DNA from 2 places in the Arthrobacter sp. Cza30 genome. Region 1 is predicted to be linked to the other one. Evidence: riboswitches for the same ligand, from Rfam matches in the RefSeq annotation. Region 1 holds a riboswitch; the other holds the start of a gene.
What was found. A riboswitch is a leader RNA that binds a small molecule or an ion and turns the genes downstream of it on or off. The one in region 1 is predicted to bind guanidine.
Positions count from the first base shown of each region.

Region 2: linked by a shared signal. The riboswitch ahead of AC5RVZ_RS27375 (DMT family transporter) and the one ahead of AC5RVZ_RS22090 (DMT family transporter) in region 1 are both predicted to bind guanidine.

Region 1 covers NZ_JBNHGA010000006.1:299,345-306,611, forward strand. Annotated here, with positions in the region: gene AC5RVZ_RS22055 (tyrosine-protein phosphatase) at 1-281, shown strand, start outside; gene AC5RVZ_RS22060 (hypothetical protein) at 308-1,375, opposite strand; gene AC5RVZ_RS22065 (DapH/DapD/GlmU-related protein) at 1,559-2,128, shown strand; gene AC5RVZ_RS22070 (HNH endonuclease family protein) at 2,136-2,981, opposite strand; gene AC5RVZ_RS22075 (hypothetical protein) at 3,293-3,631, opposite strand; gene AC5RVZ_RS22080 (hypothetical protein) at 3,769-3,945, opposite strand; gene AC5RVZ_RS22085 (mycothiol transferase) at 4,122-4,679, opposite strand; guanidine-III (ykkC-III) riboswitch at 4,956-5,023, shown strand; gene AC5RVZ_RS22090 (DMT family transporter) at 5,034-5,348, shown strand; gene AC5RVZ_RS22095 (DMT family transporter) at 5,358-5,693, shown strand; gene lplAB (lipoate-protein ligase LplAB) at 5,978-7,039, shown strand; gene AC5RVZ_RS22105 (dihydrofolate reductase family protein) at 7,068-7,267, opposite strand, start outside.
Region 2 covers NZ_JBNHGA010000009.1:174,555-181,821, forward strand. Annotated here, with positions in the region: gene AC5RVZ_RS27355 (hypothetical protein) at 1-1, shown strand, start outside; gene AC5RVZ_RS27360 (DUF6766 family protein) at 6-680, shown strand; gene AC5RVZ_RS27365 (DUF7882 family protein) at 699-1,040, shown strand; gene AC5RVZ_RS27370 (CinA family protein) at 1,126-1,596, shown strand; gene AC5RVZ_RS27375 (DMT family transporter) at 1,622-1,942, opposite strand; guanidine-III (ykkC-III) riboswitch at 1,953-2,016, opposite strand; gene AC5RVZ_RS27380 (CPBP family intramembrane glutamic endopeptidase) at 2,064-2,942, opposite strand; gene trmB (tRNA (guanosine(46)-N7)-methyltransferase TrmB) at 2,959-3,624, opposite strand; gene AC5RVZ_RS27390 (DUF3097 family protein) at 3,757-4,590, opposite strand; gene AC5RVZ_RS27395 (TPM domain-containing protein) at 4,745-6,754, shown strand; gene AC5RVZ_RS27400 (PspA/IM30 family protein) at 6,834-7,267, shown strand, end outside.

The DNA of each region.
Region 1 (7,267 bases):
TCCTCGCACTAGCTGGAGTGCCGGCTGACGCGATTGCCAGCGACTATGAGCGTGCGGTTCGCGACGTGGACAAGCACGCGCGCCGCAATCCGACCCGCGGCAAGGTAAGGGTGTACTCCATCGAAGAGTTAGAGGACCGTATCTCGGAGCGACGGACGGAACTCATTACCTGGTTGGCAGGATTTGATCCCCGCGTTTATCTGCTCGAGGCAGGGCTCAGCCAAGAAGAAATCGAGCTTCTGAAAAGTCGCTTGCGACCTGCAGAATCATCGATGACGTAGCACACTCCGTGCGCGCGCCAGCTGGTTCATGGCTCGGTCTGCGGTGATACCCGAGACCAGCAGCCGTCTTGCGGCGAGCGATGCCAGATTTGCCGGGGCCCTTCCCATTCGCGTGCGACGTCGGCGAGCCAGATCGTGGTATCGGGGTTCCACCCGGCGATGACACTAGCCGCTTCTGAATCGATCTGGAGGGCTCGCGCAGCGCCGTTGAGGTATGCCAAGTCAGTCAGGTGTACGGCATCCCAGTCTTGGGCGACTCGTTCCCAGTCGGGAATTACCCATCGGCCGGCCCGTCCGGTAGTGCGGTACCAGTCGTGCCGGCGGGAGGCGGTAACGTCCAGCGGGAAGGCGCGGCACAGCCGGATCCAGTCATCGCCACTGCGGATCTCATACGTCCGGCCCACGCCACGGACCGGAATCGTGGTGGCATCTTCCCAGCCAGGGCTGTCTTCGACGAGGTCCAGGCCTGCCGGAATCTGCCCGACGGTCTGGAGCAGCCCCTGCGGGAACGACCACCACCTGCCGGACCAGGGTGCCCCTGGGCCATCGCGCCGATCTCTCGCAGCCCGGGCTTCTTCGGCTCGCTCTCCACGTCCCCACTCAGCCAAAGTTCGCTGCGGGTCTCTGGGCAGCGGCGCCGGGTCCTCCGCGGATCGCCAGTCAATCGCCCACTGCCCGGTCCGGCGAGGCTGACCCCATTGCCGCCCCGTCGACGAATCCATGACCTGCTCGGCCACGGGGTAGAGGGCGGCAACGACGGCGGGGTGCCCGGCGAGCACGTCTTCCCCCTCCGGTTCCTGCCAGTACCTGGCCGACGCAACGGCTGCTTGCAGCGCCGATTGGATGAGTACATCGTTCAGGGCACCCGGATCGAGGGAAGCAATCGCTGCCGCAAACTCTTCCGGTGATGCAGGGGCGGAAGCAACACCTTGGCCGGCGGTCAGCAGGACCGTTGACGAGCCCTTTCCAGGATCCAGTTCGTATGCCAGCCCGAGCGCGGCCGTTCTCACGTCCGGGCTGACCTCCTTCGCCAGCTCGAGGCATAGGCGTCGCCCGCGCGGTCCCTCAAGGAGCAAGTTGGCCCGGTTCTGCATTCGATCATCGTCGCATCTGGTGGGGCCGTGTGGTGGGTTTCCGACGGCGACGCGGCCAGCCAACTCATGCCAGTGTCCCCGAAGTGGAATGCCCGAGAGGGTGCCGACATCTGCCGGCTGCAACATACGCTGGATGCATGCCACGTCTGGGCGAACTCTTCCGGGATGAACATGAAGGACACCATGGAACTCGAAGATCTCCTTGAAGCCCTGAACGCCGGCCAAACCATCACGGGGGGCTCGCCATTGCATGCCGTCATGCACCGGATCAGCCAGGATGCGCTGCGCATTACCGGCGAGCTTAATGGCGCCTATCAGGAACCTGCGCGGGTGAGGGAGCTGTTGACTCAGCTGACGGGCAAGCCGATTGACGAATCCGTGACGGTTTTCCCGCCTTTCTACGCCGACTTTGGGAAAAACATCACGCTCGGGAAGAGGATTTTCATCAACTCAGGCTGCAAATTTCAGGACCAGGGCGGCGTGGTGATTGGTGACGACTGTCTTATCGGGCACAACTCCTTGTTGGCCACACTCAACCACGACCTTGCGCCGAGCCGCCGCGGGGACATGCACCCGGCTCCCATCGTCATCAACCGCAATGTCTGGATCGCGTCGAACGCCACCATTCTGCCCGGGGTGACCATTGGCGAAAATGCCGTCGTGGCGGCCGCTTCCGTAGTCACGAAGGACGTGCCCGATAATTCCATCGTTGTGGGTTCACCCGCACGTGTGGTGCGCTTCCTTTCCTCCTGAACCCCGTTCAGGTGCGCCAGCGGAGGCGGCTGTCCGTGGAGGACGCCTTGCAGGTGTAGGTCTTGCCATTGGTTTTGCCGATGCCCTTCTTGCCCTTCATGGACGAGGCGCAGAAAGCACCGGGGGAGACCTTCAATGCAGTGGAGGGCTTGGCGGCCTTCGTCGGCGTTGCCTTGCTGGCCGGCTTGATGGCGGTGACCTTCACCGTCTTCTGCCCGGGGCAGGAGGTGAGGACCCGCTTCATGGCGGCCTTCTCTGCGGGAGTGACCGACAGGGCGTACTTCTTCTTGACCGCGATTTGGGTGGCGACGAGGGGACAACGGAAGGACTTGTTCTTCGGCAGCCACGCACTGGCCTCGCGGTCGCCCTTGGCCCGATTCGCGGAGGCATCCACGGCCAGCAGGTTCAGCGAGTCGTTGGCCAAGGCGGTGCGCTGGGCGGTGGAGAGCTTTTGGGCACCGGACACCCAGGCCTGGCCCAGAGCGACGACGTGGTCGATGTCGACCTTGTTGCCGCCGCGGACGTAGCTGATGGTCTTGCCGGTGTAGGGATCCTTCAAGGTCCCGGAAGCGATGACGCAGTTATTCGTGCCGGGCTTAAACCTGTCCTTGGTGAGGTCGCGCTTGAGGATATCGTTCCGGGTATCACAGCCGTTGCGATCGGTGTCCTTCCATGAGGGTCCGAACTTGTCCCGGGAATAGCCGGTTTTGGCGGCCTTGCCCTTGACCGGCAGGGTGTTCAGCACCGAGGAGGCGCTCGGCCCTGTGACTTTCGGCCCGAGGGCCTCAGCCGGGGCTGCGGCCGTGAACCCGCCAAGCAGCAGGGCTCCGGCGGTAAGGATGGAGGCCAACATTCGGCCCGGATTCTTGCGCAAGTATTCCCCCAATATGTCCGGCAACAGTCACGCACAGATTCAGTGCGATTGCCCGGGAATTATCCTGCCATACAAAAGGTCTGCCTTTGTGCGGCAGGCCTTCGTTCCCACGTCGAAGATCCGGAGCTCATCGACTATGCAGACGGAACGGCCCTCATGCAGGCCGAAATCCAACTATTAATAAAACCAGGCAGGGCGAGTAGGAAAGTGGTTTCGCTTGGCTGATCGCAGGTTGTTGGAATTCCCGGGAAGGCGCTGCGGGAAAGCTGCGACAGGAATTGTCTATACGGCTAGGGGCGGTGCCGTTCCCCAGAGACGTCGCGGGGTGAGCGTGCGTCTGCGTTCTTGAGGGCCTCAAGGAACTGCAGCCGCTCATCATCATCGATGACCAACTCTGCATGCGTTTCGCGGGGAGGGGCGATGAGTCGTGGGCCCGTGTAGGTGGCGCCGAGGTATATATCATTAGGAGTCTCTCCGGGCTCCGCCATCGGTTGAGAGATGCTCTTTCTGCCCCCAAGCGCAAGCCTGGCTACAAGTACCACCACGGCGATGAGCATCAAACCCTCGATGGCATATCCTCCCCATTCCGGATATCCAAAGAAGAACAATCCGGCACTGACCAGGATCATGCCGATGACTAAGGCAACGCGATGTTGAATGTTCTACGCATTGCCCTCTTCCGGTTTCGGCCTTGCAGCGCCCAGACTTTCTGATCAGGGTATCCCGAAAGGGCGTATCATTCGATAATTTAGGAGTGGCCGTCCGTTCAATGTGCCAAGGAGTCTACAGCCTGCACCGTAAACGCAGTGAAAGGGGCCAGCAGTTCATGAGAAAAATTCCCGTTGCGGTAGCCTTCGCATCCGGCAGCTCCATGATGTTCCTTGGACTGGTGTTGGCCTTGTTTACCTGGATTGGTTTCGGGGGAATCAGTGAGGCCGATCAAGGACTGCCTCCTTCCCCTCTCAGGATCGGTTTCGTTCTGGTTTTCCTCGGGCTAGGCGCGCTCGGCTTCCTGGTTGCCTTGATATCGGGCCTTCAAGCTGCGTGGCACCTGGCGCAACGGCGAGCCGGATAGCCCCCTGCCGCGCAGGATCTCCCGCTGGGCACGGCACGCCGTTCTCAACCCGGAGGGTCCTGGCCGACGAGCCCATCCACCGACTCCCGAATGAGGTCGGCATGGCCGTTATGGCGGGCGTACTCCTCGATCATGTTGAGCAGGATGTAGCGCAGATTCGGTAGTTCAACGTCGGGGTCGGAGACGACTTTGCCCGGTCGTCCCATGCCGCCGTCCCTCAGCGCCTCGGCGAACAAGGCACGGGAGCGCGCCACGGCGTCGGACCACTGCCCATACAGCTGCTCGGGGGAGTCATCGTGGGCGGAACGCCAGTCCCAGTCGGGGTCGCTGTCCCAGTCCACGGCGTTCCACGGTGGGAGTTGGGCTCGGCCATTCAGCCACTCGGTGGACATGTCGTCCTCGAAGCGGGCCAGGTGCTTGAGCATGCCGCCCAGCGTCATCGATGACGGGTTGAGCTTCTGTTGCAGGCCGGACGCGTCCAGCCCGCCGGTCTTCCACGCGAAGGTTGCGCGCTGCCGCTCCAGAAAGCCCAGCAGGGTCGCCGTCTCGTCGCCGGCGATCGGCGGCTCGGGATTGCCCTGGTGATAGATCTCCTCGTTCACCGGCTGCCTCCTCCTCTTCCTTTAGAGTGACCGGGTCAATAGAGAGCCCTTCGCGGCAGCCAGGTCTTCGACCGCACCGCCCACGTTCTCGCGCCGTTGCACCCGCTTGCGCACGACGGTAGCAATGCGGCTCCCCAGGTTCGATGCTTGTAGGGGATTGGTGCGCAGGAAAGTGCAAAACAATCGGGAGGGCCGTCAACGACCGAGGCCGGGCCCCTGGCTGGTGAGGTTGGCCACCAAAGCTGCGCACCGGCGTCGTGCTTTGCTATTTTCTAGTTCAAGACCTGTTTCCTGAGGTCTCCGGACGACGGTTCAGTACCCGGTGTGCGACAAGACTGGCCAAAGGAATCATTCATGGAATGGCTGATACTTGTTTTGTCCGGTGTGTTGGAAGCCGTGTGGGCCACCGCCCTGGGCGCATCGAAGAACTTCCGCCGGCTCTGGCCTACCCTCATTTTCGTGGTATCCATGGTCCTGAGCATGGTTGGTTTGGCCTACGCCATGACGGCCATACCGGTGGGGACCGCCTACGCGGTATGGGTCGGCATCGGTGCGGTGTTGACCGCGGCCGTGGCCATGATCACCGGCGCCGAGAAAGCGACGCTGATACGCGTACTCCTCCTGCTGGGCATCATCGGCTGTGTCGTCGGCCTCAAGGCGATCGGTTAGGGGGCTGCCATGCATTGGACTGTTTTGCTGATCAGTGCCGTCCTGGAAGCTGTGTGGGCAACAGCCCTGGGGATGTCGGACGGACTAAGCCGCACGGGGCCCGCCGTGGTGTTCTTCGTGGCACTGACCCTCAGCATGTTTGGCCTGGGCTATGCCATGCGCGGCATCCCCATTGGCACGGCGTATGCGGTATGGACCGGCGCGGGGGCGGCATTGACCGTCGGCTACGCCATGCTGTTCGGTGGAGAACCTGCGAGCGTGCTCAAACTGCTCTTCGTTGCCGGGATCATCGGCTGCGTGATCGGGCTGAAGCTTGCCGACACGGGAGACGGAAAGAAGGCATGAAAAAGCGCCGGCGGGTAGTGGAGAGGTTGGGGGAGTTACTCCAATACCCACCGGCGCTTGGACCGGGCACGTCCGGCCCCTCTTTCACTCGCACCGTGATGAGGTGTCTATGACACTACGAGGGGGTTCTGGGCACAGCCCCGGCAGCAGCTGGGAGGAACCTGAGTCCCGCGCGGACGGGCTGCCCACGGGCCTTGATTAGACTGGGAAAACCGTCCACCGCAGCCGCCTGGCGGCCGCAACCGTCCCCGCCAAGATAACCCGAAGACAGTCAAGGAGCGCACATGACCGACCACCGCCATGGAGAGTACAAGGTCCAGGGCGGCAAGCTCGTGGTCGTGGACTTCGAGGTGGCGGACGGACAGATTATCCGGCCGTCCGTCAGCGGCGACTTCTTTTTGGAACCGGATGAAGCACTGGCGGACATCAACGCCGCGCTTGACGGGATGAGCATCGAAAGCACCCACGGCCACTATGCCGGCGCGATTAACGCTGCGTTGCGGCCGGACGCGCAAATGTTCGGCTTCTCGGCCGATGCGGTTGCCGTAGCCGTGCGCCGCGCCCTCAACAAGGCCACCGGTTGGCTTGATCATCACTGGCAGGTTATTCCGCCCACCCCGCTGCCGACGCACCTGCACGTAGCGATGGACGAGGTCCTGACCCGTCAGGTGGGGGCCGGGAAGCGGCCGCCGACGCTGAGGTTCTGGGAGTGGGAGGCACCGTCGGTGGTGATCGGCAGCTTCCAGTCGGTACGCAACGAAGTGGACCCGGACGGGGTGGAACGCCACGGCATCACGGTGGTGCGCCGGATCAGCGGCGGCGGCGCGATGTTCATGGAACAAGGCAACGCGATCACCTATTCGCTGTACCTGCCGCAGACCCTGGTGGACGGGCAGAGCTTCGAGGCGTCCTACGCGTACCTCGACGCCTGGGTCATGGCGTCACTCGAGAAGGTCGGCATCAAGGCGTTCTACCAGCCGCTCAACGACATCGCCACGCCGGAGGGCAAGATCGGCGGCGCGGCGCAGAAGCGGCTGGCCAATGGCGGGATGCTGCACCACGTGACCATGTCCTACGACATCGACGCGGACAAGATGACCGACGTCCTTCGGATCGGCAAGGAAAAGATCTCCGACAAGGGCATCTCCAGCGCCAAGAAGCGGGTGGACCCGCTGCGCCGGCAGACCGGCCTGACCCGCGAGGAAATCATCGAGGTGATGATCCGGACCTTCAAGGACCGCTATGCGGCCGAGGACAGCGGTTTCTCCGAGGAAGAGCTGGCCATGGCCCGGGAACTCGTGGAGACCAAGTTCGGCACTGAAGAATGGCTGCACCGCGTACCGTAGGGTGAGCGGCGGGAGCCGCGCGGCCGGGCTACCGGTCCGTGCTTCTGACCAGACGGGCGTGTGCCGCGGCAGGCGAAGCGGCGAATTCGACACACTCATAGCCGAGAGCGGCGGCGTCCAGGTCGTCGAACACGCGCTCGCCGGAGCCCAGCAGAACGGGCACCATGGCCAGGTGCAGTTCGTCCACGAGCCGCGCCCGCAGGTATTGCCGGACGGCGGATGCGCCGC
Region 2 (7,267 bases), on a different contig from region 1:
AGCGCATGCGGACCATCCGCGACAACGCGCTCAGCCTGCTGTTCCTGGGCCTGTTCGCCCTCACCCTGATCGCGCAGTCGGTGGCCGGCTGGATGGAGGACAACGAGAAGCTCCAGCAGCACGGCATGCCGCCGGAGAGCTACCTCGGGTTCGTCACCTCCTCGGAGTTCGTCGTCGACGTTGCCGAGAACTGGCAGTCGGAGTTCCTTCAGTTTCTCGTGTTCATCGCCGCGACGATCTGGCTCGTGCAGCGGGGCTCCCCCGAGTCGAAGAAGCCCGGCGACGAGGGTCCCGACAGCGACGAGGAGCAGCTGGTCGGCGAGCACGCCCGCGACGATTCGCCGGAGTGGGCGAAGGCACGAGGCATCCGCCAGGTGCTCTTCTCCAACTCGCTGCTGATCGTGATGGGCGCGGTGTTCCTGCTGTCGTGGCTCGCGCAGTCCCTGGCGGGCACCGTCGTGATGAACTCCGAGAACGCCGAGCACGGCCAGCCGCCGGTCACCTGGCTGGAGTACCTGACGCTGCCGGACTTCTGGAGCCGGACGTTCCAGAACTGGCAGTCCGAGTTCCTCGCCGTCGGGGCGATGATCGCGCTGTCGATCTTCCTTCGACAGCGCGGCTCCAGCGAGTCCAAGCCCGTCGGCGCTCCGCACCACGAGACCGCCGGCTCCAGCGAGTGAGCAAGCCAGAGGTGGACGATGGGGAAACTGATCTACGAGGGCACCGTCAAGGTGGACTTCGACGACCGGACGCTGGCGCACCTGCAGCTGGTCATCGGCACGAAGCTGCGACGCGGCGAGCCGTTCCACTTCACGTGGAAGGACGACGCCAGCATCGGCGACGGACGGACGACCGTGTGGATCCATCCACGGTGCTCGCTCGTGTACAAGTTCTACGGCAGCCGGACGCCGCGGCTCAATCCCGCCTGGATCGACGCTCTGGCCTACACCGCCAATTCTCCCGCCGGCCTGTACCTGGTCCCCGAACCCGCCCAGCCCGCTCACGCGGAGATGGTCGACGAACGCGACATCGTCTCGTGACGGCCGGGACGAGAGGGGCGTGCGACAGCGGCGTGCGACGGGACCGGCTCCGGAACGCCGGCAGGCACAGCGACGGAGACGGGCGATGACCGATGCGGTGGAACGGGTGGCCGAGGCCGCCCGAGGGAACGGGGTGCGGGTGGCGCTCGCGGAGTCTCTGACCAGCGGCCTGCTCGCCAGCACCGTCGGCAAGGGCGCACGCGCCGAGGAGTGGTTCGCCGGCGGCGTCGTGGCGTATCAGACGCGCACCAAGGAGGCGGTGCTCGGCACGACACCCGGGCTCGACCCCGTCTCCGGCGAATGCGCTGAGCAGCTCGCCATGGGCGTCCTGGCCCTCATGGATGCCGACATCGCGGTCTCGACGACCGGCGTCGGTGGCCCCGACGACGAGGACGGCCACCCCGCGGGGACGGTCTTCGTCGGCTGGGCCACGCGCTCGGGCGCCGGGCACCGCGAACTGGCGCTCAGCGGCGGACCCGAGGACGTCCTCGCCGCGACGATCGATACGGCTGTCGCCGTCCTGGAATCGCTGCTCCAACGCGTGACCGCGGCGTAGCCGGCCGCCCACGCGGCTGCGCCCGCTATTCGGCGCTGACGGCTTTGAGCCCGATCACACACCCGACGAGCCCGAGGATCAGGAGCAGCCGGACGATCGAGAACGGCTCTTCGCCGGTGATCATCGCATACGCGACGGTGAGCGCGGCCCCGATGCCGACCCACACCGCGTAGGCGGTGCCGGTCGAGATGTCCCGCATGGCCCACGCCAGGCCGCCCATGCTCGCCGCGAGGGCGACGCCGAAGACCACGCTCGGCCACAGCTTGGTGAAGCCTTCCGACTTGCCCAGCGCGCTCGCCCAGACCGCCTCGAGCACGCCGGAGAGGATGAGGATGACCCACGACACGACTGTTCCTCCTGGCCAGTCTTGTCGCTCACCGGGTACTGAACCCTCGTCCGGGATCCGGTCGGGATCCGCGCGCCAGCCTAACCGGTCGGACTGGGCACCTCCTGGGCAGGCGGTCGCCTCACACCAGGAACAGGCCGTCGAGCACGCCGGGGTTGTGGGCGTGGACGAGGACGAGGAACACGACGGCGTCGAACAGCAGATGCACCGTCACCACGTACGCCAGCGACCGCGTCCTCTTGAAGATGAAGCCCTGCAGCAGCGCGAACGGGATGGTGAGGAACGGCCCCCACGCCTGGTACCCCAGCTCCCACAGGAAGGAGACGAACACGATCGACTGCAACAGGTTCGCCTGCCAGTCGGGGAAGTGACGACGCAGCAGGGCGAAGCACGTGCAGATGAAGAACAGCTCGTCCCAGATGCCGACGGCGCCGACGCCGACGAACAGCCGCGCGATGAGGTCCGGGGTCTCCACGACCGGCCAGTTCTGATACACGCCGGAGGTGATGAAGTAGAACGGCAGGATCAGCCACCCCAGCAGCAGGACGACGACCAGCCACACCCATTGGAACGTCGACCAGCGCCCGCCGCCGCGCCAGGGGAACCGGATGGCGTGATCGCGGTACAGCCATCGCGAGATCGCATACGGCACCGCCACGGCGCCTCCCAGCGCGAGGGCGAACCGCAGCATCGCGAGGTTGTCGAGCTCGGCCTTGAGCGGGATGGCGCTCACGATGAGCAGGCCCACCGCGATGAGCGACAGGTCGCGCACGAGCGACGGCGCTCTCGCGCCCTCGGGCGCGAGAGCTCGCGCCGAGACATCCGTGCGCTCCGTCGCGAACGCGAGGGCGACACCGGCCGCCAGCAGCGCCCACCCCAGCCACGGGATCCGCACGACGAAGAACGCCGGGGCCGCGAGGCAGACCAGCAGCGCCGGCGCGAGACCCCAGGACCACGTCGGCCGGGTGGTCGTCGGAGCGAGAGCAGGGTGGGCAGGCATCAGCGCGGTCCGGCTCTCACGCCCGGCCGAGCCGGTGATAGGACAGGTCGCGGATCTCGCGCCCGTGGCGCGTGCCCTTGCGCTCGAAGGCCGTCAGCACGCGTCCATCGAAGCGCGGCGCCCACTCCCCGTCGAATGCGGGCGCGAAGTCGAGCGCCGCTTCCATGACCTCGCGCATCTGCACCGCGTACTCCTCCCAGTCCGTCGCCAGCCGCAGCGTCCCGCCGTCGCGCAGGGCGCGGGCGGCGATGCCAGCGAACCCGGACGTGACCAGGCGCCGCTTGGTGTGCTTCTTCTTGTGCCACGGGTCGGGGAAGAACACCCACAGCTCGTCGACGGATGCCTCGGGCAGCAGGTGCTGCAGAACCTCGGGCGCGTTCGCCTCGACCAGGCGCAGGTTGCGAGCCCCCGCCCGGTCGGCGTCGAGCATGGTGCGGGCGAGCCCCGCCTTGAAGACCTCGATCGCGAGGAAGTTCTTCTCGGGGTGCGAGGCCGCCGCGTGCACGATCGCGTGCCCCTGACCGGAGCCGATCTCGACGACGAGCGGCGCGCTGCGCCCCCACACCGCGGCGGGCTCGATCGCGGTTCCGGGCAGGACGCTGGTCGCCGCGGCGTCGCGGACGACGTCGACGACGTATTGCGGGGCGAGCTCGGCCCATGCCCGCTCCTGCGCCTCCGACATCCGGCCGCTGCGGCGCACGAACGACACCGGCCGGTCGCGGAAGGTGCGGGTCTGGGAGGTCTCGCTCACCCGTCCAGGCTACCGACGCGGGCGCGCATCGCGGGCTGCCGGTGCCTCATGCGCCGCCGGTGCTCACGCGGTGACGAAGTCGATGAGCTCCTCGACGCGGCCGAGGAACGCCGGCTCGAGGTCGCGGTAACTCGACACCGACCCGAGGATGCGCTGCCAGGCGCGGGCGAGATCGGCCTGATCGCGAGCCGGCCAGCCCAGCGCCCGGCACACCCCGACCTTGAAGTCGATCCCGCGGGGCACCTCCGGCCACCGCTGGATCCCCATCGCCCGCGGCGTGACGCACTGCCACACGTCGATCCACGGATGCCCCACGATGAGCACGTGCGCGCCGTGCGGACCGCGTGCGATCGCGTCCGCGACGCGGGATTCCTTCGAGCCGGGCACGAGATGGTCCACGAGCACGCCGTATCGGCGCGACGCCGACGGCGGCTCCTCGACGAGCGCCGCCTCGAGCAGATCCACACCCTGCAGGTACTCCACGACGACGCCCTCGGCACGCAGGTCGTCGCCCCACACCTTCTCGACGAGCTCGGCGTCATGGCGTCCCTCGACGAGGATGCGGCTGGCACGGGCGGTGCGGGCACGGGCCTCGGGCGCCGCGAACGAGCCCGACGCCGTGCGCTTCGGCCCGGACGCCGGTGCGGCCGTCGGCGGCACGAGCACGACATCGACCCCATCGAGGAGGAAGCCGGCGCCCAGTGGGAACAGCCGTCTCCGCCCTCGGCGATCCTCGAGCTCCACCATGCCGCCCGACACAGCGACGACAGCGCCGCAGTAGCCGTCGTCCGCCACCTCCACGACGAGGTCACGGGATGCCTCGACCCGGGCCAGCTCTCGGCGTCCATGGCCTTTCCATGCCGACGCCAGCACATCGGCGCCGTAGCGATCGTCCATCCTCGTCCTCCGGATCCGAAACCCTACCCGCACGGCGTCAGCGGACCCGGCAGCGACCCGCACCTCCCATACCACTGGCAGGCGCGCTACCACCGCGCGCGCGGGCCTGCATAGACTCGCCTGAGGGGCGGATCCCGCGTCTGGAGGGGAATCGATGCGAGCGCGATGGGCCGCGGTGCTCACGACCGGTGCGGCGCTGCTGCTCGCGGGCGTCGCCGCCGCTCCGGCATCGGCCACTCCCCCGGTGCAGCTGGGATCGGGATACGTGCTCGACGACGTCGACGTGCTCTCAGCCGGCGAGGAGGCCCAGGCGCAGGAGCGTCTGGAGCAGCTGAAGACCGAGACCGGGATCGACCTGTGGGTCGTCTACGTCGACGACTTCACCGATCCGTCGGGCGCCGAACAGTGGGCCACACGGGTCGCGAACGACAACGGCCTCGGGCCGAGCCAGTATCTTCTGGCCGTGGCCACCGAGGGTCGTCAGTACTACATCTCGGGTGATTCCGAGGGGCCGGTCACGTTCGACCAGCTGGCGGCGATCGAGCAGCAGCGGGTGCAGCCGGCTCTCCGTCAGGAGGACTGGCTCGGTGCGGTCGACGCGGCCGCCGCCGGGTTCGTCGATGCCGAGCAGGGCGGGACCGGAGGCGCCGACGACGGACGGAACGGCGGCGGCCTTCTCACCGGCATCCTCGTCGTGGCCGCCATCGCGGCCGCGATCGCGCTCGTCGTGGTGCTGGTGCGGCGTCGCAGGAAGACGCCGAGCGCGACGAGCGCCCCCGCGGCCGCGCAGGTGCCTCTCGAACAGCTCGAGCGGCGCGCGGCGTCGCTGCTGGTCGAGACCGACGACGCGCTGAAGACCAGTGCGCAGGAGCTCGGGTTCGCCAAAGCCCAGTTCGGCGATGCCGCGACGGTGGAGTTCGAGGCGGCGCTCGCCACGGCGCGGGCGAGTCTCGACGAGGCGTTCACACTGCAGCAGCAGCTCGACGACGCCACGCCCGACTCGGACGCCGACAGGCGCGCGTGGAACGAGCGCATCATCGCCCTGTGCGAGTCGGCCAACGGTCTTCTCGACGAGAAGGCCGCGGCGTTCGACGAGCTGCGCAAGCTCGAGCAGGACGCGCCCGCGGCGCTCGCTCGCGTGCGGGCCGCTCGCGAGAAGGCCGCAGACGCGCTCGGAAGCGCCGAGAGCGAGTTGCGGCGGCTGCAGTCGGCGTACGCACCGGAAACGCTCGCGACCATCGCCGACAACCCCGAGCAGGCCCGGCAGAGGCTCGCCTTCGCCGCGGAGCAGCTCGCCGCGGCCGAGCGGGCGATCGCTTCGGGAAGCGGCGGCGAAGCGGCGGTCGGCATCCGCGCGGCGGAGGAGGCGGTCGGTCAGGCGGCGCTGCTCGAAGACGCCATCGGCAAGCTCGCCGCCGACCTCGCCCAGGCCGAGACCAGCGCCGTCGCACTCGTGGCGGAGCTCGAGAGCGACATCGCCGGGGCATCCGCTCTCGCCGACCCCGACGGCCGCATCGCGGGCGCCGTCGCGGCCACCCGGCAGCAGCTCGATGCGGCCAGGGCGCACCTCGCCGGCACGCACAGGCGGCCGCTCATCGCACTGCAGAGCCTCGAGGCGGCGAACCGGCAGATCGACGCCCTGGTCCAGGGCGTGCGGGATGCCCACGCCCAGGAGAAGCGCGCGCGACAGGTCGTCGGCCAGCTGATCCTGCAGGCGCAGGCCCAGGTCTCGGCGGCCGAGGACTACATCACCGCGCGCCGGGGGGCCATCGGCGCCGAGGCGCGCACACGGCTGGCGGAGGCGGGCGCCGCGCTGGCGCGCGCCCAGGCCCTTCAGTCCAGTGACCCGCGGCAGGCCATGCAGCACGCCCAGCGGGCCGACCACCTCGCCGCCCAGTCGATCCAGCTCGCGCAGGACGACGTCGGCGCCTTCGACGGCGGCGGCGGGATGTTCGGCGGGCAGAGCTCCGGCGGCGGCGGCATGCTGGGGGCCGTGCTCGGCGGCATCGTGCTCAACTCGATGCTCAGCGGCGGCGGCCGATCCTCGGGCGGATTCGGCGGCATGCTCGGCGGCGGCTCCGCCGGGCGGTCGTCGGGCGGGTTCCGCCCCGGCAGCTTCGGCGGCGGCGGGACCCGCGCCCGCCGGGGAGGTGGTCGTTTCTGACCCGCCCCCGACGACCACGCGGTGCCGCCGCATCCCGAACCAGAACCTGAGAACTCAGTCCGACAAGGAAGGAAATCCGATGGCGAAGCAGTCCATCTTCGGGCGCATCTCGACGCTCCTGAAGGCCAACATCAACGCACTCCTCGACCAGGCCGAGGATCCGCAGAAGATGCTCGACCAGCTCGTGCGCGACTACACCAACAGCATCGCCGACGCCGAGTCGGCCATCGCCGAGACGATCGGCAACCTGCGGCTGCTCGAGCGCGACCACCAGGAGGACATCCAGGCGGCCGCCGAGTGGGGCAACAAGGCGCTCGCGGCCAGCCGCAAGGCGGACGAGCTGCGCCAGGCCGGCAACACCGCCGACGCCGACAAGTTCGACAACCTCGCCAAGATCGCGCTGCAGCGCCAGATCACCGAGGAGAACGAGGCCAAGGCGATCGCGCCCACGATCGCGGCGCAGACCGAGGTCGTCGACAAGCTCAAGGACGGCCTCAACGGCATGAAGCAGAA